One region of the Salinivibrio kushneri genome, then DNA from elsewhere that is predicted to be linked to it. Evidence: predicted binding sites of a transcription regulator. Region 1 holds the regulator's gene; the other holds the start of a gene.

Evidence for each region. Region 1 encodes MetJ, which represses methionine synthesis genes. Its sites were predicted from a motif close to TTAGACNTNTANANGTCTAA; they were not measured.
Region 2: the regulator MetJ is predicted to act here: its motif matches at 13,970-13,989, upstream of metK (methionine adenosyltransferase).

What each region holds. Positions count from the first base shown of each region.
Region 1 is NZ_CP114588.1:176,833-192,714, reverse strand. It holds gene N8M53_RS00950 (bifunctional aspartate kinase/homoserine dehydrogenase II) at 28-2,469, opposite strand; gene metB (cystathionine gamma-synthase) at 2,531-3,697, opposite strand; gene metJ (met regulon transcriptional regulator MetJ) at 3,884-4,201, shown strand; gene N8M53_RS00935 (malic enzyme-like NAD(P)-binding protein) at 4,280-5,524, opposite strand; gene rpmE (50S ribosomal protein L31) at 5,780-5,995, opposite strand; gene priA (primosomal protein N') at 6,212-8,413, shown strand; gene cytR (DNA-binding transcriptional regulator CytR) at 8,589-9,593, shown strand; gene N8M53_RS00915 (SPOR domain-containing protein) at 9,664-10,227, shown strand; gene hslV (ATP-dependent protease subunit HslV) at 10,378-10,914, shown strand; gene hslU (HslU--HslV peptidase ATPase subunit) at 10,917-12,248, shown strand; gene N8M53_RS00900 (1,4-dihydroxy-2-naphthoate polyprenyltransferase) at 12,409-13,314, shown strand; gene rraA (ribonuclease E activity regulator RraA) at 13,434-13,952, shown strand; gene zapB (cell division protein ZapB) at 14,005-14,247, opposite strand; gene glpX (class II fructose-bisphosphatase) at 14,539-15,546, shown strand; gene N8M53_RS00880 (helix-turn-helix transcriptional regulator) at 15,666-15,882, shown strand, end outside.
Region 2 is NZ_CP114588.1:2,342,163-2,358,044, forward strand. It holds gene N8M53_RS10785 (tRNA1(Val) (adenine(37)-N6)-methyltransferase) at 1-455, shown strand, start outside; gene srmB (ATP-dependent RNA helicase SrmB) at 616-1,782, shown strand; gene N8M53_RS10795 (alanine/glycine:cation symporter family protein) at 2,021-3,568, shown strand; gene N8M53_RS10800 (oxidative stress defense protein) at 3,643-4,341, opposite strand; gene N8M53_RS10805 (LysR family transcriptional regulator ArgP) at 4,431-5,321, opposite strand; gene N8M53_RS10810 (LysE/ArgO family amino acid transporter) at 5,479-6,069, shown strand; gene mscS (small-conductance mechanosensitive channel MscS) at 6,126-6,983, opposite strand; gene fbaA (class II fructose-bisphosphate aldolase) at 7,156-8,232, opposite strand; gene N8M53_RS10825 (phosphoglycerate kinase) at 8,384-9,550, opposite strand; gene epd (erythrose-4-phosphate dehydrogenase) at 9,623-10,627, opposite strand; gene N8M53_RS10835 (ligand-gated channel protein) at 10,824-12,788, opposite strand; gene N8M53_RS10840 (LysR family transcriptional regulator) at 12,961-13,887, shown strand; gene metK (methionine adenosyltransferase) at 14,061-15,215, shown strand; gene N8M53_RS10850 (SprT family zinc-dependent metalloprotease) at 15,287-15,802, shown strand.

The DNA.
Region 1 (15,882 bases):
GCTTGAGCACGGTTATCCATAGGTGGGTTAGTGAAGGCGACTTATCAAGCGATTTAAATCGGATTGAATGGCGCCCGCTGTGACATCGCGTCCCGCACCTGGTCCACGAATCACCAAGGGATTCTCGCGATACCATTGGCTCTCAATCGCAAACACATTGTCACATGGCAACAAGTGAGCGAGTGGGTGCTCGCTGGGTAGGGTTTCTAGGCTCACATGGGCGTTGCCGTTAACCTCCAAGCGCGCGACATAACGTAGCACTGACCGGTTTTTATGCGCTTTGACTAATCGCTCCTGAAGCCGTTCATCCATTTGGTGTGCATTGTCAAGAAACGCATCCAAAGACAGATTAGCCAGTGATTTAGGCACTAAGGATTCAACCTTAACCTGCTCTGGCTCGAGCGCCATGCCCGCTTCGCGTGCCAAAATCACCAATTTACGCACCACGTCGGCACCGGAGAGATCATCACGCGGGTCAGGCTCGGTTAGGCCTTGCTGCCAAGCTTGCTCAAGCAGGACACTAAAGGGAACCTCGCCACTGAATTGCAAAAACAGCCACGACAAGGTCCCAGAAAAGATCCCAGACAACGCCAAAATCGTGTCACCACTTTCACGTAGATCTTGTACCGCGTAGTTAATCGGCAACCCCGCTCCCACGGTCGCATTGTAAAGCCAATGGCGGCCGGTTTTGCTAAATGCTTGCTGAATCGCGTGATACTGCTCGGCGGGTGCGGCGCCCGCCTCTTTGTTGGCAGAGATTAAGTGAAAGCCATGCTCGGCAAGTCGCGGGTATAAATACGCCAATGACGCACTGGCGGTGACATCCAACACAATCACATCATCATACGGGTGGTTAAGTAGACGGGTGAGCCACTCATCATCAAAATAAGGCTCGCAACGCTCATCAAACCCATCCAGCACCCGCGAGGCATCAATGCCGGCAAAATCAAGCCATTGGTTGCGACTGTCCACCACTGAAATCAGTGACACTTCCTTGCCATGACGCTTTTCCAAGTGTGATTTTTGCTCGGCAAAGAGGCTTAGCCAGCGGGTACCAATATTGCCTTTCCCCACCAACACCAAGCCGATACGGCGTTGAGCTTGAAACAAGGCATCATGCAAGCTGGCGACGAGGGCTTGAGTGTGTACTTGGCGAAGGATAGCAACCATGCTGAGCCCAGACGCTGACTCACTGATAAACTCCACCGGTTGGGATTTGAGTTGTTGATAAAAGCCATGGCAATGAACGGGGTTGTTCACCACGCCTGCCCCCACGGCCGCTACCATGGTAAAGCCTTCACGTAGTTTGAGCTCAGCGGAGAGGCCAGCGTCTTGGATTTGCGCCATCACCAGAGCAACCACTTCCGTAGTAAATGCCAACAAAATTCGATATTGATCATCTTGGTAATCGGTTGCTAATGGCTGTACTTTTAGCTGTGACAAAATCCGGCTGAGCTCTTGCTTTATCGCCTGAAAATCCTGGCCTCGGGCCACATCGAACTGCAGCAAACTCACATCATCCAACGCCGTAATGATCTTGGCGCCACGACCGGTCGCTAATACACGCTCAATGCGTGTTGAGCCACTATCCGGCGCATGCGTACAACGTAAGGTCAGGTCGGTGGCACTTTGCGCCACCGGCTGTAAGGTTCGGCTATGCAGTACGGGGGCGGCAAGACGCGCCAGCTCACCCGCCTCATCAAGACGAATTAAAGGCAACAAACACGCATTATCAACATGACGTGGATCCGCGCTATACACCCCGGCAACATCACTCCAAATGGTCACACGGCTCACTCCGGCCAACGCACCCAGCACAGTGGCCGAATAATCAGAACCATTGCGACCAAGCAGTACGGTTTCTCCCGCTTGGTTTTGCGCCATAAAGCCGGTGATCACCACATGAGTGTGGCTGTGTTGCGAAAGCTGATTTTGCAGCAAAGGCCAAGACGCACCGCGATCCACTTCTGGCTGAGCGGCACGCTCGGCGCGCAAACACTGGCGTGAATCTAACATCACCGCTGCGCGCTGATGCTGAGTGAGTAGTTGAGCCAATAGACGCGCCGACCATACCTCACCAAAACCTTGTACATACGCTTTGTCACTTTCACTCAGGCCGTTATCGCCCAGCGAAGCGATGGTGGCGATATCAGCGTAAAGTGCATCCACCAGTTGTTGTTTTGATTCTCCATCCACCAAGTTTTCAATCAAGTCTTGCTGAAAGGCTCGCACAGTTTGCAACGTCTCGTGCGCCACTCGGCCATCCTTGTCTAACTGTGCCAACCACATAATCAGCTGGTTAGTCGTTTTTCCTGCCGCGGATACCACGATTAAGTCTTGCTGGCTCGCATGCGCGGTCAATACATCGACCACACGGCGATAGCAATCAGGGCTCGCGAGGCTACTGCCACCAAACTTGTGCAATTGGCGTGGTGACTCTGGGGACGTTTCCGTCGGTTGCGCATGCATGGCAAAGTCTCTCTTAATGTCTATCAGTCTCGGTAAAGTGACGCGCACTGATGCGCAGCCTCTATGGGGTGTTACCCTCTAAACGGGCAAAGGCGTTCGCCAAATCGGCAACCAAATCTTGCGCATCTTCTAGCCCGATGGAAAAACGTAACAAGGTCGGGGCGATGCCCGCCTCCGCTTGCGCGGCATCACTCATGGCTCTGTGTGTCATCGAGCCAGGATGCGTGACTAAACTTTCTACCCCCCCGAGTGACTCGGCGAGGGCAAATAACGAAAGGCCGTCAATAAATCGCGCCACACCGGCTTGATCGGTATCCAATTCTAGGCTCAGCATGCTACCAAACCCCGCTTGCTGGCGCGCAGCAATTTGGTGACCAGGGTGAGAGGCCAACCCGGGGTAGTAGATTTTCCGCACCGCTGACACCGTTTGTAGGTAGCTAAGTACCGCTTCAGTATTTTGCTGGTGTTGTTTAACCCGAGCGCCCAATGTGCGCAACCCTCTCAGTGTCATATAACTGTCAAACGCGTTGCCCGTCGCCCCTAAGCAGTTACCCCACCAAGCCAAAGTGGCTGCCAATTTATCCGTACGCGCAACCACCACGCCACCAACAATATCGGAGTGACCATTAATAAACTTGGTGGTGGAATGGACCACCATATCCGCGCCCAGTGCAAAAGGTTTTTGCAAGGCTGGCGATAAAAACGTGTTATCCACTACCACCCAAGCCCCTACTTGATGGGCTTTTTGGCATATATCTGCAATATCAACCACACGCAAAAGTGGATTGGACGGGGTTTCCACCAGCACCAGTTTGGGGTGCTTAGCCAGTGCCTGATCCAACGCATCATGGTCCGACTGATCGACAAAACTCACCTGCCAAATACCTTGTTTGGCGCGTGATTCGAGCAAGCGATAGGTGCCACCATAACAATCGTGCGGGGCGACGATGTGATCGCCTGCCTCCAACAGAGATAGCACCAAGTTTATCGCTGACATCCCGCAGTTGGTCACCACTGCCCCCGCGCCCCCTTCTAAGTCAGTCAACGCTTGTTCGAGCTGCGCACGCGTTGGGTTACCACCTCGCGCGTAGTCGTAGGTAGGCACATCACCCAGTGCCGGGAAACGGTAATTGGTCGATAAGTACAGGGGAGGCACCACCGCATGGTGCTGGGTATCAGTGCCAATTCCGGTCCGAACGGCGATAGTGTCGGTTTTTTTCTCTGTCATGATCTGTCCTTGCTAGTCTGGTTTGCGCATGGTGAGCGTGATCCAGGTGTCATACTGCCACCTTACCCTGTGCTTTTTGGGACGTCAACACTTCTAGACGTCTATACTCCTTTGCATGTGGCGGTTAATATAGCTAAAATCTCCGCAGCATCATTCTGGGTATTCCATAATCAAGATAGGTGAGACATGGCGCAGTGGAACGGCGACTACATTAATCCGTATGCCGAACATGGTAAAAAGAAAGAGCAGGTAAAGAAGATCACCGTCTCTATCCCATTAAAAGTACTAAAAATTCTGACTGATGAACGCACTCGTCGTCAGGTGCAAAACCTACGTCACGCGACCAACAGCGAGTTGTTGTGTGAGGCATTTCTTCATGCCTACACCGGTCAACCACTGCCAACCGATGACGATATCCGTAAGGATAAACCCGACAGCATTCCTGCCGAAGCACGTCGGATCATGGAAGAGCTTGGTATCGAATTCGACGATAGCGAATACTAAAAAAACCCGCCAACCGGCGGGTTTTTCATTATTTCCAGCATCGTGCTCTCTGTCACTCGTGTGTGACAACAGGCCTCGCTATAGCATATAGTTTTCTGGCATCTCGATACGGGCAACACCGGTTTCGACGGCCGCCAGCGCCACCGCACGTGCCACTTTCGGCAATAAACGCGCATCCATGGGCTTAGGAATGATGTAATCTGGGCCAAAGCTTAGCGAAGACAAACCGGCGGCGTCTAATACCGTTTGCGGGACAGGCTCTTTGGCTAGGCTGCGGATGGCCTCCACTGCTGCCAACTTCATCGCATCATTGATTTCACTGGCACGCACATCTAGTGCGCCACGGAAAATAAACGGGAAACAGAGCACGTTATTGACCTGATTCGGGTAATCCGAACGCCCGGTTCCCATGATCAGATCATCGCGCACTTGGTGTGCTACGTCCGGATGGATTTCAGGATCCGGGTTCGAGCAAGCAAATACCACGGGCTTGTCTGCCATTAGCTTCAAGGCTTCTGGTGAGAGTAAGTCTGGGCCGGATACGCCAACGAACATGTCCGCGCCCTCAATCACATCTTCGAGGGTACGTTTATCTGTGTTATTGGCAAACAACTGCTTGTATTTGTTGATATCGTCACGGCGCGTATGGATCACGCCTTTACGATCCAACATATAGATTTTTTCACGTTGTGCGCCACATTTTATTAATAGCTCCATACAGGCAACCGCGGCCGCGCCTGCGCCCATGCACACCACCGTCGCCTCGCGGATATCTTTGCCTTGTAGCTCGAGCGCGTTAAGCATGCCAGCAGCGGTTACGATGGCAGTACCGTGTTGATCATCGTGGAATACAGGCACTTCGCAACGTGCAATCAATTGTTTTTCAATCTCAAAACAATCCGGTGCTTTGATGTCTTCGAGATTGATACCGCCAAAGGTGTCAGCAATATTGGCTACGGTATCAACGAACTCATCGATAGTGCGATGTTTCACTTCAATATCAATCGAGTCCAAACCTGCGAAACGCTTGAACAATAACGCTTTGCCTTCCATAACGGGCTTAGAAGCCATGGGGCCTAAATTTCCTAGCCCCAAAATCGCGGTGCCGTTTGAGATCACCGCCACCATATTACCTTTACCGGTATAGCGGTAAACCGCATCCGCGTCTTGTGCTATCTCACGCACTGGCTCAGCAACGCCTGGGCTATACGCCAACGCGAGATCCGCGGCCGAGTCAGCAGGCTTGCTCAATTCAACAGAGATTTTTCCGGGAGTAGGGTATGCATGATAATCCAGCGCTTGCTGGCGTTTATCGTCCGACATCTAGTGTTCCTAATTATTATCGTGAAGGGGTAACTAATATCGCCAGGGAAGCGTGAACGATATTAGCCAGACACTCTACAAACCACACAGGGAAGGTTTGTATCATTAAAAAGATGGTAACGCAGGGAGCAAACGTCCACCAGTACTAACACCGTATTCGCGATGATGCTCGGACCTGTTGCCCAAATACGAGGACGATACGATCAAAAAAAGGGACGCTGATGCGTCCCTTCTCTATATTCGGTCAATAGCAGCTTATTTTTTGCTGCTAAGGGCACCAAAACGCTTCTTAAAGCGGTCAACACGGCCACCGGTATCAAGGATACGCTGCTTACCAGTGTAGAATGGGTGACACTTGTCACACACGTCTAGGTAAATGTCTTTGCCTAGCGTTGTGCTGAACGCGAATTCGTTACCGCAAGAGCATTTTGCTGTGACGGCTTTGTACTCTGGATGGATACCAGCTTTCATAGGGATAACCTCATCTTAAAGGCCGTGTCGCTCTCCCGATCCTAAGCCGGGCACCACACGTCGTTAACAAACATTTTCTAAGGCGCGCAATTCTAATCAAGCGCCCTCTTTTTCGCAACTTTTTTGTGCAATCAGCGTGTCTCTTCCGGTGCAACAAGGCTTTGCCAACGTGTGGCTAACCGTTACACTGACATTCCTTCTGGCCAATAAGATGTTGTGATGGAACAGTTTGCTCAGGTGGCTTTGCCTGTCCCTTTGCCGAAAACCTTTGATTACCGTATTGCTGACGATCAGCATCCGATCATCGGAGGGCGCGTCAAGGTGCCGTTTGGACGCCAGCATAAAGTCGGCATCGTTACTGGCTTGTCACCAACGGCCAGTGTGGAAGCCAGCCAACTCAAAGCGATTGATACCGTACTGGATACGCAACCGGTTTGGACCCCCGCCGTATACAACCTCCTGCAATGGGCTAGCCGTTTTTACCATCATCCACTCGGAGATGCGATGGGGGCGGTGATGCCAACTTCGCTGCGTAAGGGACGCCCTGCGACATTGCAGCAACAAAAGTGGTGGCAAATCACCGAGTCAGGACAAAACCAACCTCTCTCAGGCCTGAGCCGCGCGCCCAAACAAGCCCGAGTGTTGCAGCTTCTCACTCACGGTCCTGCCCCCCAAGCCGACTTAATCGAACAAGACATCGGCGCGCCGGTGCTAAAAACGGTGGCAGAAAAAGGCTGGATCGCGCCCTACTCACCCCCTTCTCAGGCAAATGCTTGGGTTAAAAGCGTTGCGGTGACCGAAGAAAAGCCGACATTAAATCATGAACAAGCCATGGCGGTCGCCACTATCAATGCCAGCGATGGGTTTGCCTGCGCATTATTAGAGGGGATCACTGGCTCAGGCAAAACCGAGGTGTACCTCAATGTGCTTGAACCGGTGCTCGCACGTGGCCAACAGGCGTTAATATTGGTGCCAGAAATTGGCCTGACACCACAAACCATTCGCCGTTTTGAGCGCCGCTTTGCCGTTCCTGTGACCGTGATGCATTCGGGGCTCAGCGATACCGACCGTCTCAACGCCTGGTTGGCCGCACGAGAGAATCAAGCCGCGATAGTGATCGGCACCCGATCGGCGCTTTTTACCCCCATGGCAAAGCTTGGCATCATCATTATTGATGAGGAGCACGACCCTTCCTATAAGCAGCAAGATAGCTTTCGCTATCACGCCCGCGATCTGGCTGTCATGCGAGGACATGAAGAGCAAGTCCCTGTGATCTTAGGCTCAGCCACGCCGTCGCTAGAGAGCCTACACAACGCAAAGACCGGTAAATACCAGTACCTTAAGCTCACGCAACGTCCCGGTAATGCTGTGACCGCGCGTCAGGGGATACTCGATATCAAAGGCCATCACCTCGAAGCTGGCTTATCCGCGCCGCTCATTGCCGAAATGCGCCAGCACCTTCAGCAAGGCAATCAGGTGATGTTGTTCTTAAATCGCCGCGGCTATGCGCCCGCGATGATGTGCCACGAGTGTGGCTGGTTAGCAAACTGCCAACGCTGTGATGCCTACTATACCCTTCATCAACAACACCAGGAGTTGCGTTGTCATCACTGTGGCCACCAAAAACGTGTTCCCCCCCAATGTGGCGACTGTGGCTCTACCCAACTTATTAGCGTCGGTGTCGGCACCGAGCAACTCGAATCCCAACTTGGCGAGTTGTTTCCCGAATACAATGCCGTTCGCATTGATCGTGATAACACCCGACGAAAAGGGAGCCTCGAAGGTTACTTGGCAGACATTGAAAACGGTGAGTATCAAATTCTATTAGGTACACAAATGCTCGCCAAAGGCCATCACTTTCCTAACGTGACCTTGGTAGCGCTCGTGGATGTGGACGGGGCATTATTCAGTAATGATTTTCGTGCGCCTGAACGTTTAGCCCAATTGATGGTGCAAGTCGCCGGGCGAGCTGGCCGCGCCAGCAAACCAGGTACGGTGTTATTACAGACCCACCACCCTGAGCATAACCTGATCCAATCTTTGGTGCATAAAGGCTATCAAGCCTTTGCAGAGTCTGCGTTAAGTGAACGGCGTCAGGCGTGGCTCCCCCCTTATACGTTTCTTAGCCTCTTTCGCGCCGACGGCCATGAAGAAAACAGCGTCCAGCAGTTTTTACAGCAAGTGCGTCAAACACTGGCTGCCTCACCGATTCAACAGGATGAATGCCATATTATGGGGCCCATGCCAGCCGCGATGGCCAAACGCGCGGGTCGCTATCGGTGGCAACTCCTCATTCAGGCGCCCAGCCGAAAAATCATGCAGCAATGGCTCCAGGTGGCGCTCCCAGCCATCCAACAACTCCCCCTGTCGCGTAAAGTGAGGTGGTCATTAGATGTCGAGCCGCAAGACCTTTCTTAACATTCCCTTGCAGTAAAGCGACAGCAATCACACTTTCATTGCAATAACTGTTAGCTTGTCCGTGTTTAAATCGGACAAGGCTAGGTAGAATAAGGCCGCAATTGGCTAAGAGAACAGGTCAGACAAGCTAATAACTGTCTGATCTCACAATACAGATAACAAGAGGACTGTCATTATGGCGACAATGAAGGACGTTGCCCACATTGCCGGTGTATCCACAGCAACCGTATCTCGCGCGCTGATGAACCCTGAAAAGGTCTCGGCCTCAACCCGTAAAAAGGTTGAACAAGCGGTCGTAGAAGCTGGCTACTCCCCTAACTCACTCGCACGTAACCTACGCCGCAACGAGTCCAAAACTATCGTCGCTATTGTCCCGGACATCTGCGATCCTTACTTCAGTGAGATCATTCGCGGGATCGAAGAAGCGGCGATGGAGCACGGTTACTTGGTTTTGCTCGGGGATAGTGCCCAACAGCATCATCGCGAAAACTCATTCGTGAACTTGGTATTTACCAAACAGGCAGATGGCATGCTCCTGCTGGGCTCAGATGTGCCCTTTGATGTCAGTAAGCCCGAGCAGAAAAACCTTCCTCCGTTGGTAATGGCGTGTGAGTATGCCCCGGATCTTGAGCTACCCACGGTGCATATCGACAACCTGACTGCCGCTTTTGAGGCGGTCAATTACCTCACCCAAGTCGGCCACACCCGTATCGCCAATATTACTGGGGTACCAGAAACGGCGCTCACCCAGTTCCGTTCACAAGGTTACCAGCAAGCGTTGCAACGCGCAGGCATTACCGTCAATCCTGCTTACAGCGTGGTAGGCGATTTCAGTTTTGCCTCTGGCGCGCGGGCGATGACCAACCTACTCTCATTGCCCGAGCCACCGACCGCCGTATTCTGTCATTGCGATGTGATGGCCGTGGGCGCGATGCAGCAGGCAAAACGCTTAGGCATGCGCGTGCCACAAGATATTTCCATCGTTGGATTTGATGACATCCAATTTGCGGAATATTGCGATCCTCCCCTGACCACTGTCTCACAGCCTCGCTATGACATTGGTCGTCAGGCGATGTTGATGCTGCTTAACACCTTGCAGGGACGAGAAGTGAACGCTGGGTCACGGCTTTTAGATGCCAAGTTAGTGATCCGTGAGAGCGTGGCCCCACCGTCTCGGTAGTAAGACTAGTCAGCACGGGTCTAAGCCAGTAACATGAGCGCTTTACTGGCTTTGAATTTGATTATTTGCTGTGGCAACTCGTGATTATGTCAAACGTGGTAAAGCACCGCGTAAAAAAAATACCCGCCGCCAACCGCCCAAAGCGCGTGCTCGATTCCCATTAAAGTGGGCGTTGCTTGCGGTCTGCTTGGTTGGTGCGTTTGGTTATGGCCTATACCTATTAAGCAATACCGACGCGCCCGCGCCTAAACCGGCAACAAACGCACAGCCTCAACCTCAGCCTTCCACGCAGAGCGATAAGGCACATCTGCCTAAAAAGCCTGAAGAAAAATGGAGTTACATCGAAGAGCTAGAGAGTAAAGAGGTGGAAGTGAAGGCCAAAGCATTGCCGCAATCCACGCGTCCTTACCTGATGCAATGCGGCGCGTACCGCAGTCAAGAGCAGGCGAATGAGCGTAAAGCGATCATTGCCTTTCAAGGGCTAGAAAGCCAAATCAAGATAAGCCAAGGGGAAAAAGGCACTTGGTACCGCGTGGTATTGGGTCCTTACCCACGTAAGCGTCAAGCAGAACGCGACCGTAATATGCTCCGGCGCGCCGGGGTTGAACCTTGCGCAATTTGGTACTGGGAATAACGCCGCCGCGTCTTATCGGCTGGGCCAAGTCTATTCTTTGCCCAGCCTTAATTGAAATCCTTCCCTCTCCCCTTGAAAAGTAAGCGGTAAAACCCAACCTCTTACATTAATCACCCATCTGGTGTACCAGACACAAAGAAAGAGGTTCCCGTGACTACAATCGTTTCCGTTCGTCGCGAAGGTAAAGTGGTTATTGCTGGCGATGGCCAAGTGTCGCTTGGCAATACTGTGATGAAAGGCAATGCCCGAAAAGTCCGTCGTTTGTATAACGGCCAAGTTCTCGCCGGATTTGCGGGTGGCACTGCTGACGCCTTCACCTTATTTGAGCGCTTCGAGCGCAAGCTTGAACTGCACCAAGGGCACCTAACCAAAGCAGCGGTTGAGCTTGCTAAAGAATGGCGAACTGATCGCGCACTGCGTCGATTAGAGGCCCTACTGGCGGTCGCCGATGAAACCGCCTCATTGATCATTACCGGTAACGGCGATGTGGTTGAACCAGAGCGCGACTTGATCGCCATTGGCTCTGGCGGCAACTATGCCCAAGCCGCCGCCGTTGCTATGCTTGAAAACACGGCGTTAGATGCCCGCGAGATCGCCGAGAAAGCGCTAACCATCGCCGGTGATATATGTGTGTTTACTAACCAGCAGCACACCGTTGAAGAACTCGAGAGTAAGAAACAGGATTAGTGATGTCTGAAATGACTCCACGCGAAATCGTGCATGAGCTTGACCGTCACATTATCGGCCAAGACAATGCCAAACGTGCGGTGGCGATCGCACTGCGAAACCGCTGGCGCCGAATGCAGCTTGCCGAAGAGCTGCGTGCGGAAGTCACCCCGAAAAACATCTTGATGATTGGTCCAACCGGTGTGGGTAAAACCGAGATCGCTCGCCGCTTGGCACGGCTCGCTAACGCGCCTTTTATCAAGGTGGAAGCCACTAAGTTCACCGAAGTGGGTTATGTGGGGAAAGAAGTAGAAACCATTATCCGCGATCTCGCGGATGTGGCGATGAACATGACCCAGCAGCAAGCGATGGAAAAAGTAAAATTCCGCGCAGAAGAACAAGCAGAAGATCGTATCCTCGATATCTTGCTGCCACCAGCACGCGACGCATGGGGCCAAAACGAGGCCAACCAAGAGGACTCTTCAACGCGGCAAAGCTTCCGGAAAAAATTACGCGAAGGTCAGCTTGATGATAAAGAAGTGGAAGTCGATGTCGCCGCCCCACAAATGGGCGTGGAAATCATGTCACCACCAGGCATGGAAGAGATGACCAACCAGCTGCAAAGCATGTTCCAAAACCTCGGTGGAAACAGCACCAAAAAGCGTAAGATGAAAATCAAAGACGCCATGAAAGCGCTGACCGAGGAAGAAGCCGCCAAGCTGGTTAACCAAGAAGAAATCAAAGAACAAGCCATCCACATGGTGGAGAACAACGGCATCGTGTTCGTGGATGAAATCGATAAGATCTGTAAATCAGGCAACACCAGCGGTGGCGATGTGTCTCGCGAAGGGGTGCAACGCGATCTCTTGCCACTCGTGGAAGGGAGCACGGTGTCAACCAAGCACGGCATGATCAAAACCGATCATATCCTGTTTATCGCCTCGGGGGCGTTCCAAGTATCACGTCCGTCTGATCTTATCCCGGAGTTGCAAGGTCGCTTGCCAATCCGTGTTGAGCTTGAGGCGCTATCCACCCATGACTTTAAGCGGATCCTCACCGAGCCAAATGCCTCGCTTACTCAGCAATATACCGCACTGCTAAAAACCGAAGACATTGATCTGACGTTTGAGGAAAGTGGTATTGATGAGCTGGCCTCTGCCGCATGGCGTGTGAACGAGAAAACCGAAAACATCGGTGCTCGTCGTCTGCATACCTTGATGGAACGCTTGATGGAAGAGGTTTCATACGACGCCAGCGAGCGCGCCGGCCAAAGTGTCACCGTCGATGCTGATTATGTGCGCCGCCACCTCGAAGAGTTGGTTGACGACGAAGACTTGAGTCGCTTCATCCTTTAAACGCGTCTCAGATCGCAATGTTAGGGCAGCAAACGCTGCCCTTTTTTGCATTAAAATTTGAGCTAGCGCAATAGCAAGTCGGATTTCAGCCGACAATGGGTTACTCCTCCCCCCGCTTGCGCAATAATAGTGGCATCGTTTTTTCGTCTTGAGGATCGCTATGCGGCCTTCTACTCTTGCGATATGGCTGGATGCGGCGCGACCTAAAACCTTGCCGCTGGCCGTTACCTCGATTTTATCCGGCAGTGCTGTCGCTGCCTCACAAGGGATCCTGTCATGGTCAATCAGCCTGATGGCGCTGGTTACAGCCTTATTGCTGCAGATCCTTTCTAACCTCGCGAACGACTATGGTGATGCCATAAAAGGCACGGATAACGCGACGCGTATCGGCCCCATGCGCGCGATCCAATCCGGCAACGTCAGCCTAACCACAATGCGCCGCGCGCTCATGCTCAATATTGGTTTGACCCTATTCAGTGGTGGCTCACTGATTGCGATAGCCTGCCAACAACCGACCGACATTATCAGTTTCTTGCTGCTTGGTGTGATGGCGATTGTTGCAGCCATCACCTACACCGTGGGCAATAAACCATATGGCTATCGCGGGCTGGGCGATTTATCGGTACTGATGTTTTTTGGCTGGCTCGGGGTAGCCGGCACCTATTATTTGCAGGTCGGTCATATTGATTCTTTAGTCATACTTCCTGCCACCGCTTGCGGCTTACTGGCGGTGGGCGTGCTGAACATCAACAATCTGCGAGATATTGATAACGATCGTGCTTGTGGTAAACAAACCTTAGCGGTGCGTTTAGGGCCGGAACGCGGACGCCAATATCATGTGATTTTGCTGGCTGGCGCTATCGTTTGTTATTCTTTGTTTGCCGCCCTAACCTTGCAAGCCTGGTTGGGCTGGTTGTTCCTCGCCGGTGTACCATTACTGGTGCGCCATGGTCGTGATGTCTATCAAGCCACCAATGCCAGCGCCCTGCGCCCCATGATGGGAACCATGGTACGTTGTGCACTGCTCACCAATGGCCTGTTTATGACCGGTATGCTGTTGGTCTAATTAAGCCACAGATTGGCCGCTTTAACATTGCAAACCCTTATGGGCTCGTTATACTTGGACTTGCCATGTTGGCAACGCTAGCTTGCCAGCCTTTTTCTGCCTCAACAAGAAGTTAGACTATGGAATATAATACCTCGGAACTATGCGACATGTATCCCGAACACGTGGATGTCGTGGAGCCAATGTTTAGCTCTTATGGGGGCCGCAGCTCGTTTGGTGGCCAAATTACCACAGTAAAATGCTTTGAGGACAATGGGTTAATTCGTGAAATGGCCGAGCAAGACGGCGAGCAGCGAATTATGCTGATTGACGGCGGCGGTTCGCTACGTCGCGCCCTTATTGACGGCGAGATTGCGCAGCTTGCCGCTGATAACGACTGGGCTGGCATGATTGTTTACGGTTGTGTCCGTGATGTCGATACCATCGATGAGATTGATATCGGCATTCAAGCGTTGGCCTCAATACCTGTCGGAGCGGATGAGCAAGGCACGGGCGAAACCGATGTACCGGTCAACTTTGGCGGCGTTACCTTCTTGCCTGATGACCATGTCTATGCCGACACTACCGGCGTGATCCTCTCACCGGATGCGCTAACCATGGCAGACGAATACATCGACGATGCGGAAGACGACGACTGATTCGTCGCCTGATACCGAATAGCAAAACAGAGCCAATTGGCTCTGTTTTTGTTTATTCAACGTTCTCAATCTTACCTAACAAGCTCCGGATACGATCTTGCCACGCTTGCTGCTCTTCGCGAAGCTTGGCATTTTCCTGCTCGAGCTGTTCACGGCGCTCTTTCTCCGCGCCTGCATCTTGCTCCAGTGATCCGTTTTTTTCTTTCAGTTCTTCGATTTCCATTTGTAGCAGCGAAATGGTATCCACCGCCATTTGTACTTTAGCTTCGAGTTGTTCTAATACTTCCAATGACATCAAGGCCACCTTATTTCTGACGATTGATCCCGTTACTGCCTCATGCGCAGCAACCCGTGCAACGGAACGTGCACCCCGGCTTTATTGTACTCAGGTGATACCAGACTGCCACTGTTCTCGCTACCTGCCCGTGTACAACTGCGCAAAAATGCAGCGTCTTTTGTCATCACCGTTTCAGATTAGGCAAAAACACCCTACCTGGTCCGACGCAAACGTTTTCTCTTTCTGGTAGACTTGCGCGCAAATTGGGCTAAGGCCTGTCTGAATGTGGCTGACATTTCCGGAGTACTGATGAAACGTGATCTCGCATTGGCATTCTCGCGCGTGACCGAAGGCGCAGCATTAGCTGGGTATAAATGGCTGGGGCGAGGAGACAAAAACGCAGCAGATGGTGCGGCTGTTGAAGTGATGCGTACCCTGCTTAACCTCACCGACATCGACGGTGAAATTGTGATAGGGGAAGGCGAAATCGATGATGCGCCGATGCTCTACATTGGTGAAAAGGTCGGTTTAGGCGCTGATGCCGTCGATATCGCTGTAGACCCCATTGAAGGCACCCGGATGACGGCCATGGGACAAGCCAACGCATTGGCAGTCCTCGCCGCTGGTGAGAAAGGGAGTTTTTTAAAAGCCCCTGACATGTACATGGAAAAGCTGGTGGTCGGTCCCGGCGCCAAAGGGGCGATCGATCTTAACAAGCCTTTGCTCGACAACCTCGAAAACGTTGCGGCAGCGTTGGGTAAATCACTCGACACCTTGGTTGTAGCCACCTTGGCCAAACCACGCCATGACGAAATCATTGCTGCCATGCAGGCGCAAGGAATACGTGTCTTTGCCTTCCCCGATGGGGATGTGGCGGCATCTATTCTCACCTGTATGCCCGAAAGTGAAGTCGATGTCATGGTCGGCATTGGTGGCGCGCCAGAAGGCGTCGTCTCTGCTGCCGTTATCCGTGCACTGGGCGGCGATATGCAAGGCCGACTACTGCCTCGCCATCAGGTTAAAGGAGACACCCCAGACAATCGCTTACTCGGTGAACAAGAGATCGCACGTTGTGCGCAAATGGGCATTGCCGCTAATCAAGTGCTGTCGTTATCGGCGATGGCCAGTAGCGATAATGTGGTGTTTGCCGCCACCGGGATCACCAAAGGCGACTTGCTCGACGGCATTACCCGGCAAGGTGACTTGGCGACGACTGAAACCTTGGTCGTGCGCGGTCAATGCCGCACCATTCGCCGGATCCGCTCTACGCACTACTTAAGCCGCAAAGACGCAGCGATCACGCCGCACATCCTATAACGTCAGGGGCCGTGAATACGGCCCCTGACTAGTCAAGTCCATCGATTTCGATTACCCTTTTATAAATACTTTACTTTATTTATTTACGACGACGCGATTGGGGTAATCGAGATCGAACCATGAAGTCCACTGACCGCATTCTACATACCATCAAACGCGAAGGAAGCGTAAGTGCGAAAGCCCTAGCAGAGCAGCTCAGCATGACGACCATGGGAGTGCGTCAGCATTTGCAAAGCTTAGAGCATGATGGCTTGGTCGACTTTGAAGATATTCGCGCCAAAGTAGGTAGGCCGTCACGCCATTGGTCTCTGACTGCCCGCGGCCATCGCCGGTTTG
Region 2 (15,882 bases), 640 kb from region 1:
TTGCCGCGCAAATCCAATTGCACCACGGTGATATCAACGATTTTGCCTGTCGCGAACAGTGGCAACATATTGTCTGCAATCCTCCCTATTTCACCAGTGGTGCGCCTTCAAGCAACCAACAACGGGCCGTTGCCAGACATACCAGCACCTTAAGCCACCCCGCGCTTATTGCCTGTCTAAAGCGGTTACTCGCCCCCACAGGGTGTGCGGATCTGATTTTGCCCACCAAAGAAGCAAATGCATTCATTGAGAATGCACAAGCATACGGGCTTTTTTTACACCGCCACGTGTTGGTCAGTGCCACACCAGAAAAAGCGCCCTCTCGCGTATTATTCACGCTTAGCCCGACGACGGGCGCAGTCAGATCTGATACGATCGCCATGCGCGAGCAAGATGGCACCTACACGCAGGCTTTTGCCGATCTGACGCGAGCATTTTACCTTAAACTCTCGTAAGCCGAATCGAGCAGCGTCTCGCTATCATTGGCCTTGGGCGCGCTGCCCATTTACACTATTTGCGTCTATAATACCGCGCTTAACTATCCTTGGAGAATTACCTGTGCGAAGCTTTGCCGAACTCGAGCTGGATCCTGAACTGCTCAGTGCACTTGACGATATGGGCTATCAGCGCCCTACGCTGATCCAATCAGAGGTTATCCCCCACGGTATGGATGGGCGCGATATTCTCGCTTCAGCCCCGACAGGCACCGGCAAAACGGCTGCTTTTCTGCTGCCCATGTTGCAGCACCTACTCGACTTCCCACGGCAAAAGCCAGGACCAGGTCGCGTACTGGTTCTCACCCCCACGCGTGAGTTAGCCATTCAGGTTGCTGATGAAGCTCGAGCCTTGGCGCAAAACACTAGCCTAAAAATCTTCACCATTACCGGCGGGATTTCATACCAAGAGCACGCGGAGCAACTGGGTAAAACACAGGATATTGTGGTGGCAACGCCTGGCCGTTTGATGGAGTACATTGAAGCCGAGCGGTTCGATTGCCGCGCCGTTGAATGCCTGATCTTAGATGAAGCAGACCGGATGCTAGATATGGGGTTTGCGAATGCGGTCAACCGACTGTCTGATGAGTGCCAGCGCCGTCGTCAAACCATGTTGTTCTCCGCCACACTAGAAGGCCGCGGTGTAGCAGGCTTTACCGATAATCTGCTAGATAACCCTGAATTGGTGGATGTGACACCTCCACGCCGCGAGCGTAAAAAAATCACCCAGTGGTATCACCGCTGTGATGATTTGGAGCATAAACGCGCCTTGCTTAAATCCATTGTTACCGAACAGGCAGAACGCGCGATTGTATTTATTAAAACACGTGAACGCTTGGCGGAGCTTCGTGACTATATGCAGTCACAACAACTGGATTGCGCCTGGATCCAAGGTGAAATGCAACAAGCGAAACGTAACAATGCGATTAACCGGTTTAGTGAAGGAAAGGTGAAGGTACTGCTGGCCACGGATGTCGCGGCACGCGGTATTGATGTCCCAGATATCACCCATGTGATCAATTATGATCTTCCGCGAACCGCCGATGTGTATTTACATCGCATAGGCCGCACAGCACGTGCCGGTAAGAAAGGCTCTGCGATTTCACTGGTCGAAGCCCATGACCAGCCGATGATGGATAGGATCATGCGTTACATGGATGAAGAGATTAAAGAGCGAACCATTGATGGCTTGAAACCAAAACATAAAAAAGCAGAGCATAAGAAGAAAAAAAAGAAGCAAAGCGTTAAAAACTCGAGCAAAGTCAAAAAGCCCAAAAAACGCAAATAGAACTAGACACCTATCAGCTTCACTGACTGGTTGATATATAAGACATTACTCAAGGAGGCCCGAAAAGGCCTCCTTTTTTTCGCTATCGACGCCCATTTTGTTGAGCACAAAACGATCAGATTCACACATCGCGCAATGTAATGACACAAAATATTAACAATTGAGCAGCAAATCAGTTTAAGATGCTATTCGCACTAACAACAAAATCATGATGCAAACACAGTAGAAGGAACTCACTATGCAATCGTTTGTCGATTTCTTAAATAGCATCATATGGAGTCCGGTTCTGATTTACACCTGTTTGGGTGCGGGACTGTTTTACTCCATACTGACGCGCTTTGTTCAAATCCGTCACTTCACCGAAATGTGGCGACTCCTCTTTTCAGGGAAAAGCTCAACCAAAGGGATTTCCTCGTTCCAAGCCTTGGCGGTATCACTCTCTGGCCGTGTCGGTACAGGTAATATCGCTGGCGTCGCTGCCGCCATCGGCTTTGGTGGCCCAGGCGCGGTATTCTGGATGTGGGTCGTTGCCTTTCTAGGCGCAGCAACCGCCTATACCGAGTCAACGTTGGCCCAGATCTATAAAGAAGAAGACAATGGTGAGTTCCGTGGTGGCCCCGCTTACTACATCGAAAAAGCGATGGGACAAAAATGGTATGCCATCCTCTTCGCTCTCGCGACCTTACTCGCCTGTGGTGTCATGCTGCCTGGGGTGCAATCTAACGCCATCGGTAATGCCGTTGAAACTGCGTTTGGCTCTGGTGCCATGGTTGATACCGCGATGTTCGGCGCGCTCGAAGTTTCGAAAGTGATTACCGGTGCCTTTATCTCTATCGTGCTCGGCTTCATCATTTTCGGTGGTGTTAAACGTATTGCCCACTTTACGCAAATCGTCGTGCCTTTCATGGCGCTGGCGTACATCATTATTGCGTTTGTCATCATCCTACTGAACATTAGTGAAATTCCAGCCGTGGTTTCTATGATCATCGGCGATGCCTTCACACCGATGGCAGGTGCGGGTGCAGCCATTGGTTGGGGGGTTAAACGTGGTGTTTACTCCAACGAAGCGGGTCAAGGGACAGGGCCACACGCGGCGGCGGCTGCCAACGTGGATCACCCGGCTCAGCAAGGCCTGGTTCAATCCTTCTCGGTTTACATCGATACTTTGCTGGTTTGCTCGGCAACCGCGTTTATGATCATCATCACCGGTGCTTACAACGTCCATGGTCCAGGTGAAGCCTATATCGTGCAAAACTTGGCGTCTTCGGTCGCGGCAAACAGCCCTGAGTTTACCCAGCTGGCAATTGAAGCGGCAATGCCTGGCTTAGGTAAACCCTTTATCGCCTTTGCACTCTTCTTCTTCGCCTTTACCACCATTTTGGCCTACTACTACATTGCCGAAACCAACATTGCTTACCTGCGTCGCACTATCAAGGTGCCAGGTATGATGTTTGCGCTGAAAGTGGTGCTGATGTCCGCCGTGTTCTATGGCTGTGTGCGGAGTGCGAACTTGGCATGGGCGTTTGGTGATGCCGGTGTGGGTTTGATGGCATGGTTAAACATTGTTGGCATCATCATCATCTTCTTTATGTCTAAGCCAGCCCTTAAGGCGCTGAAAGATTATGAAGAGCAACAGGCCAGAGGGGTAGAAACCTACACCTTTGATCCCGTTAAGCTTGGCATCAAGAATGCCGATTACTGGGAACAACGTCTGGCGCGCCGTAATGGCAAGCAAGAAAGTGAAACCACCGATGCGGATGGGAAACCAATTAACCCAACGGCATAGGATTCAAACACCGAATCAATGGTAAAAAAGGGCGCATCAGCGCCCTTTTTTGATCGTGGTGACCGACGACGCTATTAGTCATCAAGGCGGAAAATAATATCAACCTGGTCACGCACCTGCATGGTTGCATCTTGGTAGCTTGCGGCGACATCGGCGCTGCCGCTGCGCATCTCGGCATTCATCATCACAGGGCGCGGATTGCTGGACCGATAGCGAATTTGCCAGACACCATCAACACGCATATCCAAACTTTTCGCGAGCGATTCCGCTTTTTCTTTTGCATCATTGACCGCCGCCTCACGCGCTTTATCTTTCAATGCCGACTGGTCACTGCTGGTTAGCTGTACTTGCCGGATTCGGTTAATCCCCTCGCCCAGCGCCCCATCTAAAACGGCATTCAACTTGTCGAGCTGGTTGAGGGTCACGGTAACTTGGCGCTCTGCGCGATAGCCTACCAATTCAGGCGCTTTGTCTTTGCTATGTTGGTAGCGCGGTGATAGTTGAATGTGCGCGCTCTCAATCTGTTCGCGCGTCACTCCTTGTGCGGCCAGCCTGTCGATAAAGGCAGTCACCGCTTTATCCGATGCCGCTTTTGCCGCTTTTGCGGTTTTTCGCTCGGTCACCACCCCCACGTCAATCGTGGCCATATCAGGTGCAGCCGTCACTTCACCGACACCGGTAATGTCCAAATGCGGAAAATCAATATTGGCCATCGCCGCCGGTGCTGTCACCAAGGCGCTAGTTAGGCAAAGCATTGCTTTAAATTTGTGCATAGTCTCTCCTTTGGAACCCGATAATAGTAAGTCACACCTGTCAGACGCCTAAAAACGAAAAACGCTCCCGAGCCAACGTCAACGTTGTGTCAATATTGGGCGAGTGCTTCCTGCGCGGCGAGCTGACAGGCATGGGTGATCTCGGCCAATACGCCACTTTCCATTGCCCAAAAGTGCCAGTATAAATGGCGTGATTCGACTTTTCCCGGCATCACGTCCACTAATCGCCCGTCGGCTAACTGCTCCGAAACCATTACCCTTGGGATCAGGCAATAGGCCATGCTCTGCAACGCCATGGCGACAAACGCCTCCGACGAGCGAACAATATGCCGGCGCCAGCCCGCAGCAGGCATCGCATAGTGGGCCGCCAAAAAGTCCGCGTGCATATCATCATGCGCATCAAAGATCACCGCTGGCGCTGCCATTAACGCTTCTCTATCAATCCCATCGGCAAAGTAACGCTGAGCAAATGACGGCGTGGCCACACAACTGTAGTCCATGGTACCTAAATAGCGACAGTCACAACCATGCATCGGCGTGGAATCGGTACTGATCGCCGCAACCGCTTCACCACTGCGCATTTTATTGAGTGTACGGCTCTCGTCTTCTACCAATAGATTAAAGTCAATCGCTTGATGGGTGGTCAGCGGGGCAAGTGCCAAAAGCAGCCAAGTGGCTAAACTATCTGCATTGGTGGCAATCGACACTGACAAGGCTGATCCATCAATACTCGGCGCCAACTCGGGCAAGGTTTCTTGCTCCAGCAGTTGCACGCGTCGATAAAGCCCTAACAGGCGCTGGCCTATCGCTGTGGGTTTTGGCGGTTGCTCGCGTACCATCACAGGCTGGGCGATTTGTCGCTCCAACTGCTTGATGCGTTGTGACACCGCTGACTGGGTGATAAACAATGCCGCGGCTGCACGTTCAAAACTTCCCCAGGAAATCACCGCATCTAAGGCTTCCACGCCTCGATAATCCATCTCGCTCTCCTTATTAGTTTAGCTAATTAACCATAAATATATTTAAGTTCACTTAATAGGCATTCCTGCTTAAAGTGAGAGCCATACTCGGAGATAAAAGGAATACAGGGTGAGCAGTTTTTTAGTCGCACTTCAGGGGTTAGGTTTGAGCCTGACCATGATTATTCCGATTGGCGCGCAAAACGCATATGTGATCAACCAAGGGATTAGTCGTGAGCACCATATGACCACGGCATCGATTTGCTTTGTCTGCGATATCATCTTGATCTCAAGTGGGATTTTTGGCGGAGGGGCCTTATTAGCAAGTTACCCCATACTGCTCAATACCATCACGCTCGCGGGGATCGGCTTTTTGAGTGTCTACGCGTGGCAGTTTATCCAAAGCGCACGTCAGCACAACCAAGAGGCGTCAATGGAAGCCCCCACCATGAGTCGAGGCCGCCGTGCAGTGATCATTGGCGCATTAGCGGTGACCTTGCTTAATCCGCACGTTTATCTGGATACCGTGGTGGTGTTAGGCGCGATCGGTGGTCAGTTCGCATTCGATGAGCGGGTCGCCTTTACCATCGGCGCATTAATGGGATCATGCCTTTGGTTTTACGGCTTATCGGCAGGGGCAGCACGCTTGTCACCGTGGCTATCCACCCCCTCTATTCGACGGCTGCTCGACCTACTCATGGCAAGTATGATGCTATTCGTGGCCGGTAAGCTCGCCCTCGGCCTGTACGCACGTTTACTGGCCGGTTAAAAAACAGGGATGCGGCCACGCTGCCGCATCCATAATGACGGTCGCCTGCCGTGAGGTTACGCTTGGCTCTCGCCGCGCTCGAAGTGAACACTCATTTGCGGGAATGGAATTTCAATACCATTTTCGTCCAGTGCTTCTTTGATGGTTGGCAGCAGCTCAAAGTAAACACTCCAGTAGTCTTCTGTTTTCACCCAAGGGCGCACCACAAAATTGACCGATGAATCGGCTAACGTCATCACCGCCACATTGGGCTCAGGATCTTTCAGAATCAAGGGGTGTTGAGTGACGATATTGGTTAGCACCGCTTTGGTCTTCTTCAAATCCGCGCTGTACGCCACGCCAATCGTCAAGTCAATGCGGCGTGTCGCGTGCTTGGAATAGTTCGTGATAGGGCTGCTAATCACCGAGCCATTTGGCACCACCACCATTTTGTTGTCAGGGGTGGTGAGCACTGTAGAGAACACTTGAATGGACTCGACAGAGCCAGCCACTCCGGCCAATTCGACGTAATCGCCCGATTTGAACGGACGGAACATCACAATCAAGACCCCAGCGGCAAAGTTTGCCAACGAGCCTTGTAAAGCAAGACCCACGGCTAAACCTGCGGCACCTAAGATGGCAATCACAGACGCGGTTTGCACACCCACGCGGCTTAATGCTGCAATTAAAACGATGACAAACAGTAAGTAACGCACCAAACCATGGATAAACTCCACCACCGCGTTATCCATGTTGCGCTTACGCATGACACCCGCCATGGAGTTAGCTAAACCTTTAACGACAAGGTTACCAATCACCAAGATCAATAGCGCGGAAATAATGTTCACTCCGTACTGCGTCAACAGATCTTGATTATCCATCAGCCAGGTCTGTGCCCACTTAGCACCCTCTACCACTGTGTTTTCCTCACTCATTCACTTTTCCCTCTTCAAGTTGGGATAAACGGTAACCCTATGTTAACAGCCTTTTACTGGTCGCTGTCTATCTCAATCACGCAAAATCTCTACCCAATGAGACGAGTCGGTATCACGCAGATATAAAAAAACCCGCCAAATGGCGGGCTTTAATTCAACACTGTTGAGACGTTTACAGGACGTCAATCGCGTTGAGGTCTTTGAAAGCTTGCTCCAAGCGCGCAACCATAGACTCTTGACCTTTACGTAGCCAAACGCGTGGGTCATAGAATTTTTTGTTTGGTTGGTCGTCACCTTTCGGGTTACCGATTTGGCTTTGCAGGTAACCTTCGTTGTCTTGGTAGTACTGACGAATACCATCCCATGTCGCCCACTGGGTATCGGTATCGATGTTCATTTTAATCACACCGTAACCAATGGATTCTTGAATTTGCTCTTCTGAAGAACCCGAGCCGCCATGGAAGACGAAGTTCAGACCATTGGTCGGCAGACCAAATTTCTCTGAGCAGTAAGCCTGTGATTCACGTAGAATTTCTGGCTTAAGTACCACGTTACCTGGCTTATAAACACCGTGAACGTTACCGAATGAAGCGGCAATGGTAAATCGAGGGCTTACAGCAGACAGTTTTTCGTACGCGTAAGCCACTTCTTCTGGCTTGGTGTACAGGTCAGCAGTATCAACATCGCTGTTATCAACGCCGTCTTCTTCACCACCGGTGATACCCAGTTCAATTTCTAGCGTCATGCCCATTTTGTCCATGCGCGCTAGGTACTCGGCACAGATTTCCATGTTCTCTTCTAGAGACTCTTCAGAAAGGTCAATCATGTGAGAAGAGAAAAGTGGTTTGCCGTGCTCTTTGAAGAAGGCTTCACCAGCGTCGAGCAGACCATCAATCCAAGGTAGCAGTTTTTTCGCAGCGTGGTCAGTGTGCATGATCACAGGCACACCGTAGACTTCAGCCATGGCATGAACGTACTTCGCACCGGCAACAGCGCCTTTAATTTGCGCTTCTTGGCCTTCTAGTTTCAGACCTTTGCCCGGGAAGAAACCCGCACCACCGTTAGAGAACTGGATAACCACTGGCGCTTTTACTTTCGCCGCGGCTTCCATCACTGCGTTGATTGAGTCAGTGTTAACCACGTTGACTGCAGGCAATGCAAACTTGTTCTCTTTGGCAACTTCAAATACTTTCTGAACGTCATCGCCAAAGATAACGCCAGGTTTTACAAAATCAAAAACTTTAGACATGGCTCTTGTCCTATTAACTCGGGTTGTCTTTGCTGAACTGAGTAAAGATGCAGTGCACCTTTATCAATCTGGTGCAATCGTTTACGACTCGGCCTATTGTAGTCAAACGAAAGCAAAAACGGGAGACGTCACTCCCGTTTTATTATCTGATTTATGCGTCTTTGGCGCGTGCTTCCAGCATTTCTACCGCAGGTAGAGGTTTGCCTTCAACAAACTCTAGGAACGCACCGCCGCCGGTTGAGATGTAAGACACGTCAGCTTGGATGCCAAACTTGTCAATGGCTGCAAGGGTATCGCCGCCACCCGCAACAGAGAAGCCTTCAGACTCTGCGATCGCTTTTGAAATGCCTGCTGTGCCCGCTTCAAAGTTTTTAAACTCAAACACGCCAACAGGGCCATTCCACAGAATGGTTTTGGCATTTTTCAAAATGTCCGCCAACGCTTGGGTAGACTCAGGACCGAGGTCGAAAATCATGTCGTCGTCTTGCACATCTTCAACGCGCTTGATCTCTGCTTCCGCGTTTTCATCAAACGCTTTCGCACATGCTACGTCGGTTGCGACAGGAATGTGGCACTCTTCCATTAAGGATTTCGCCGTATCGACCAAGTCTGCCTCATACAGCGATTTGCCGACATTGTGGCCGTCAGCTGCGATAAAGGTGTTAGCAATACCACCGCCTACAACCAGCTGGTCAGCAACGGTTGACAGTGATTTCAGCACTGTCAGTTTAGTAGATACTTTTGACCCACCCACAATGGCGACCATTGGACGTGCAGGGTTATCCATCGCTTTGCCTAACGCGTCAAGCTCGTTGGCCAGCAATGGACCAGCACAAGCCACAGGCGCATGCGTGCCCACACCATGGGTTGATGCTTGCGCGCGGTGCGCAGTACCAAATGCGTCCATCACAAAAATATCGCACAGTGCCGCATACTTTTTAGACAGCGCTTCGTCGTTCTTCTTCTCGCCTTTATTAAAGCGAACGTTCTCAAGCACCACCAGTTCACCGGCGTTAAGCTCAAGACCGTCTAGGTAGTCTTTCGCGAGGCTGACCTTACAATCGAGTGCGTCATCCAGGTAGTTCACAACAGGTTGTAGTGAGTACTGGTCTTCAGGCTGACCTTCCTCAGGGCGGCCTAGGTGAGACGTCACCATGACTTTCGCGCCTGCTTCTAGGCAGTGCTTAATCGTAGGCAGTGATGCCAAAATACGTGCATCAGAGGTAACTTTACCGTCTTTGACTGGCACGTTCAGATCAGCACGGATAAACACACGCTTTCCGGCAAGATCTAAGTCGGTCATCTTAATTACAGACATATGGTCCTCGCTATAAGGTTGCAAATTGAAACTGACTTAATCAGGGCAACACCCCACCCACGCTTACGTCTATCACGCCATCGCAAGTGTGGTATCTAACATTCGGTTGGCAAAGCCCCACTCGTTATCGCACCAAACCAGCGTTTTAATCAGCTGGTGATCACTGACCCGTGTTTGCGACCCATCGACAATGGCGCTGTGTGAGTCGTGGTTAAAGTCGATCGATACCAAGGGTGCTTCGGTATAATCCAGTATACCGTCTAATGTACATCGAGATGCCGTCTGCAGAGCTTGATTTACGTCATTAACTTTCACTTTAGTACGTACAGTGACACTTAAATCCATTGCTGTCACGTTTATCGTCGGCACGCGGACAGAAATCGCTTCAAATTTGTCAGAAAATTTCGGAAAAATCCTACCAATTCCAACATGCAGTTTGGTATCCACAGGAATAATAGACTGGCTGGCAGTACGTGTGCGACGAAGATCGGAGTGATACGCGTCGATGACTTGTTGATCATTCATCGACGAGTGAATGGTCGTAATTGTCCCCGACTCAATACCAAAATGCTCATCCAAGGCTTTAATCACCGGGACGATACAATTGGTGGTACAAGAACCATTAGAAACAATACGATCATCGGCGGTCAATGCGTCATGATTGACCCCGTAAATAACGGTTCTGTCCACGTCTTGGCTGGCGGGGTGAGAGAAAAGGACTTTTTTAGCGCCCGCAGCAATATGGGCCTCACCGTCTTCGCGTGTACCAAACTTGCCCGTGCAATCGAGCACAATATCCACATCCAGATCGCGCCAAGGTAAAAGCTGCAGCTCCGGCAAATGAAGCAAGCGAATGCTGTCGGTGGCGACAAAAAGGTGTTCTTGGTTATAGGACACTGGCCAGCCGAATCGACCATGGCTTGAGTCATACTGCAGCAGATGCGCCATCGCCTCGGGCTCTGCGAGCTCATTAATCGCGACCACTTGAATGCGATCGTGCTTGCCACTTTCATACAGGGCTCGCAATACACTGCGCCCTATACGACCAAATCCATTAATTGCGACTCTTAATGCCATGTCCATCGGTGCTCGTTTAACGATGATGCACAGTGTATCTCAAGCACGTAAAAGACGCACGTGTTGTGTGACTCTTCTCACGCTACCTAGGAATAAAATGCAGCAAAAAAACGCCCGTCCGGTAGAGTCCGAGACGGGCGTGGCAGTGTTAGGATTGCGCCATTCTATAGCGTAAAAGCGCACCTTTTCTCATGCGTTAGAAGCTGATATTCAGTCCTAACCAATAGCGGCGTTCATCACTGATATAACCGTAGTCTTCATACTCACGCGTTTTATCCAATAGGTTATAGACCGCGCCTTGAAGCTCGATGGCATCGCTGAGCTGGTAGTTCATCCCGGCATCAACCAAGGTGTAACTTGGCTCTATATTGCTGCGAGATGATGGGCCTGTCACAGGATCCATTTCTTCGCCACGGTAGGTCGCACTCACCCAAGGGCTCAGCCTCTCAGTGGCTTGCCAATTAACCTCACCATATGCGAGCTGCTGGGGTATTTGCGTTAACGGCTGCCCCTTATAATCACCGGTTTTTTGCTCTGAATCGGTATAGGTATAGCTGGCACTCACATCAACCGTCTCCGTGACTGGCACGAATAGGCTCGCTTCAATCCCTTGAGTGACCGCTTCGTCGACGTTAATCCGATAGGTTGGATCTGCGCCAAACTGGTTGGAGCCATCCGTGCACACCGAGGTTGGACAGGTCACTCGGGTGATCTTATCTTCAAAGTCATTATGGAATGCGGTTAACGATCCACTGACTCCCGTATCGCCTTGGTAGTTGATACTGACTTCTGAGTTTACAGAGGTTTCAGGCTCCAGATCCGGGTTGCCATAGATATTCCCCCCGCGACTCACTTGCGCCCAATTTGGGGCAATTTCTCGCAGTTGCGGTGAACGGAAGCCAGTCGCCACGCCGCCTTTCACGACCCAGTTGCTATTAAGTTGATACACGCCATACACCCGTGGACTGGCGTGGTAGTCGTAGTTTTCATCATGATCGACACGCAAGCCGAGGGTCAGGCTAAATGGCTCAACCACACGCCACTCATCTTCGACAAACAAAGCCGCTTGTGTATTGTCAATCTCAGTTTGGCTCGACGCTTTATTCGAGGTAAAGTCCTCCAACTTCGCCTTGTTTACTGAGCCACCGACCGTCAAAGTGTGTGTTTCAAAATCACGTATCAGACGGGTTTTAAATTCGGTGTTCTTAATTGTCATTTCACGACTTTTATTACGGCTTTGCTCGTACTGTAAATGTGAATCTGACCAGCCCCACGTCCAATGCCCTTCATGCCCAAGGGCGATTGATTGCCGTCGATATTCATTGTTGCTGTTTTCACATTTTTTGCGTCGACACTGGCTATCATCCGTGGGAACGGTTTTACCTATGTGGCCATTTCGCTCTTGCGAGCTCGCGCCTAAGTCCAAGGTCCACTGTTGATAATCGCTAGCGTCATAGGTCAACGAGGTAGAAAGACTACGTAAAGATTTGTCCTCGTAACCAGAGAGAATATCGTCTTCTTGGCGTTGAACGCTTTGACCCGATACCGTCATCCCAAGCTTATCGCTCAAGGCGCCAGAAAGGTAAAAATTAGCGCTTTGTTCATCACCTGATGCACGTTTCTCTTGGAGTAAGGTGCTTAATTGCACGTTGCCATGCCATTCGTGTTGTTCTCGACGGGTAATAATATTAATCACCCCACCGATGGCGTCAGAGCCATAAAGAGTCGACATCGGCCCCCGAATCACCTCGATACGTTCAATCGCTTGAAGGGGAGGTAACCAGCCTTGTTCAATGCCAGGACCATCGCTATTCGGACGTGTCTCCCGGCTCGTCATACGCTTTCCGTCCACCAGCATCAGGGTATACTTGGAGCCCATTCCACGAATACTGATATCCTGGGTATCACCGCCCCCTGTGACCACTACGCCTGGAATACGCTTTAGTGCGTCTGTAACGTCACGATAATAACGATCTTCGAGCTGATCGCGACTAATCACGCTGATACTCGCTGGCGCCTTTGCCGTGGCTTGTTCAAACCCCGAGGCAGTGATCACCATGGTTTCCGTATTTTGATCGCCTGCTTCTGCCGCATGAATGGCACTCACAGGTATACCGGCTAATACCATCCCGATAACAACGGGACGAAGACAACTGGACATAATCAACTCCATTTTGTGATAATAATTATCATTTGTTCATTGAGAATTATTCACATAGATGCGCAGACGCCTAGCCCCATAAAAGGAACATCTCGTTCCATCTATAGAACGAGATGGTTTATCTCCTTCCGGACAGCTGATGTGACGTCTTACTGGCGTTAAAAGGACAGTTATGCAGGATTTTTCTTCGATCCGTTCGTTTGCGGCTTTATGCCATCATCAAAGCCTCACGGCCGCCGCCAGGGCATTAGGACAACCTAAGTCAACGGTGAGTCGTCGCTTAGCTCAGCTTGAAGCCGACCTAGGACAACCTTTAACACAGAGACAAGGCAATAGACTGGTCTTGACAAAAGCGGGCACTGTTTTTGCGCAGTACTGTCATCAAATACTTGAGCTAGCGGAAAAAAGCGAAGAGGCAATACAGAATTTAAATAATTACCTTCAAGGATCGATAGAGGTGATTTGCCATCCCGGCATGATGCGCGGCTGGGCGGCTCCATTGATCAGTCGCTTTCTCGCTGAGCACCCCAAAGTATCCATTACATTAACGAGCGAAGTCAGCGCACAACGCATTCAGTCGGCCGATCTTATTATCTGGGCAGGAGACATCATGCTGCCGGTCAATTGCCGCTCATATCAACTCGGCCATTGGCAATATGGCATTTACGCTGCACCAGACTATATCAGCCAATATGGCCCATTTACGCATCCTAGCATGCTCGATGAACACCCTTGGCTAGATGTATTTGCCCTACGCCGTCAAGGATTAACACTCTATGATCACGACAATACCTACCACTTAAGCGCCATGCCTAGCCGCTTTAATTGCGACATGATAGCGATTCAGTTAGATGCCATCGCTGATGGGCAAGGCGTTGGATTGCTACCAACTTGGAGCGCCACTGGCTATCAACACCATCATCCTGATAGAATTACCCGCTGCTTGCCTAACTGGGCCTCAGCACCTATTCCGTTGCGTATTTACTGCAGCACTGGCCGCCTTCCTCTGCGTGTTGAATCTCTGGTCCACTGGCTGCAAGAAGCGGTTCCCTCACCATGGTGTTCAGTGCAGCCACAGCAAGCATGCCATGAGGTGTAAGCGTGCCTCAGCCAGTTTTGCTATACCTTAAGACACACCCATATGCATCAACCGACTTGCGTTTATCACAATTGCGAATAAAATAGACGTCTAGAAGTTAAAACATCTGAGATGATCGATGATACGCCTGAGTACGTATCGTCAGTTTCCCTGATAATCAATGAGAGTGTCACATGGCTAAGCACCTGTTTACCTCAGAGTCCGTCTCTGAAGGCCATCCTGATAAAATCGCAGATCAGATTTCTGATGCTGTTTTGGATGCCATCCTTGAGCAAGACCCCAAAGCACGCGTTGCCTGCGAAACCTATGTTAAAACTGGCATGGTAATGGTAGGCGGGGAAGTGACGACCTCGGCATGGGTCGACATTGAAGAGCTTACTCGTCAAACCGTCCAAGATATTGGTTATGTCCATTCTGATATGGGCTTTGATGCCAACTCTTGTGCGGTATTGAATACCATTGGTAAACAATCCCCAGACATCAACCAAGGGGTTGATCGCGCCGACCCGAAAGATCAGGGCGCTGGCGACCAAGGGATCATGTTTGGCTTTGCCACCAATGAGACCAATGTGCTGATGCCGGCCCCTATCACCTATTCACACCGATTGGTGGAGCGCCAAGCGCAAGTGCGCAAAGATGGCACCTTAGACTGGTTACGCCCAGATGCGAAAAGCCAAGTCACTTTCGCCTACGACAACGGCAAAATTGCCGGTATTGATGCCGTCGTGCTCTCAACACAGCATTGCGACAGCATTTCAACCGACGATCTACGCGAGGCGGTGATGGAAGAAATCATCAAGCCTGTGTTGCCCGCAGAATGGCTGACCAAGGATACCAAGTATTTCATCAACCCAACGGGCCGGTTTGTGATTGGCGGCCCGATGGGCGATTGTGGTTTGACAGGCCGTAAGATCATTGTTGACACCTATGGCGGTGCAGCCCGTCACGGTGGCGGGGCGTTCTCGGGGAAAGATCCCTCAAAAGTTGATCGCTCAGCCGCTTACGCCGCGCGCTATGTAGCCAAAAACATTGTTGCCGCAGGCCTTGCCGACCGTTGTGAAATTCAACTGTCTTACGCGATTGGCGTGGCCGAGCCGACTTCCATCATGGTTGAGACCTTCGGTACTGAAAAAGTCGCGCCAGAGGTGATCATCAAAGCGGTGCGTGAGCACTTCGACTTACGTCCGTATGGCCTGCAAGAGATGCTGGATTTATTACAACCTATCTATAAGCAGACCGCAGCGTATGGCCACTTTGGACGCGATATCTTCCCGTGGGAGAAAACCGACAAAGCGGAGCTGTTGCGCGACTTTGCCAAGCTCGGGTAACCTTGGGTAACTCAGTGCTTTTAAGGGAAGCCTCGGCTTCCCTTTTTTGATGGCAGCAAGGACGACCACTTATGTCTTGTGCTTACGGCAGCCTAGAAAAATCATCTTATGCATTACAGCAGGCGGCGCTCACACGCGCGCATCAATGTATTGATGTGGCTAACCAACAATTAGGCACTCAGCTGACCTACCCCGTGGTTGGCTTTACACTGCGGGGGAAATCCGCTGGTACTGCGCATCCCACGCAATGGCGCGTCCGGTTTAACCCTGTCCTTTTACAGCAAGCACCAGAGATCTTTTTTGACGAAGTGATCCCTCACGAGATCTGTCACTTAGTCGCCTTCGCGCTGCATGGCCGAGTGAAGCCTCATGGCGCAGAGTGGCGTCACCTAATGGCTCAGGTATTTAACGCCCCTGCCAATACCACCCACCAGCTTGATATCAGCGCCGTACAAGGCAAAACCTTTGCTTACCACTGTGACTGCGGGCCTGTCGCCTTATCCATTCGTCGCCACAATAAAATACAGCGCGGCCAAGCCACCTATCGTTGCAACCGCTGCCAACAGCAACTGGCACGCATCGATTGAGCATCAGAGCAGTTTGTTTTTTCATCCCTCGTCCCCATAGTAGTGACAGAGCCTATCGTCCCTTTGGTCATGTTACACTG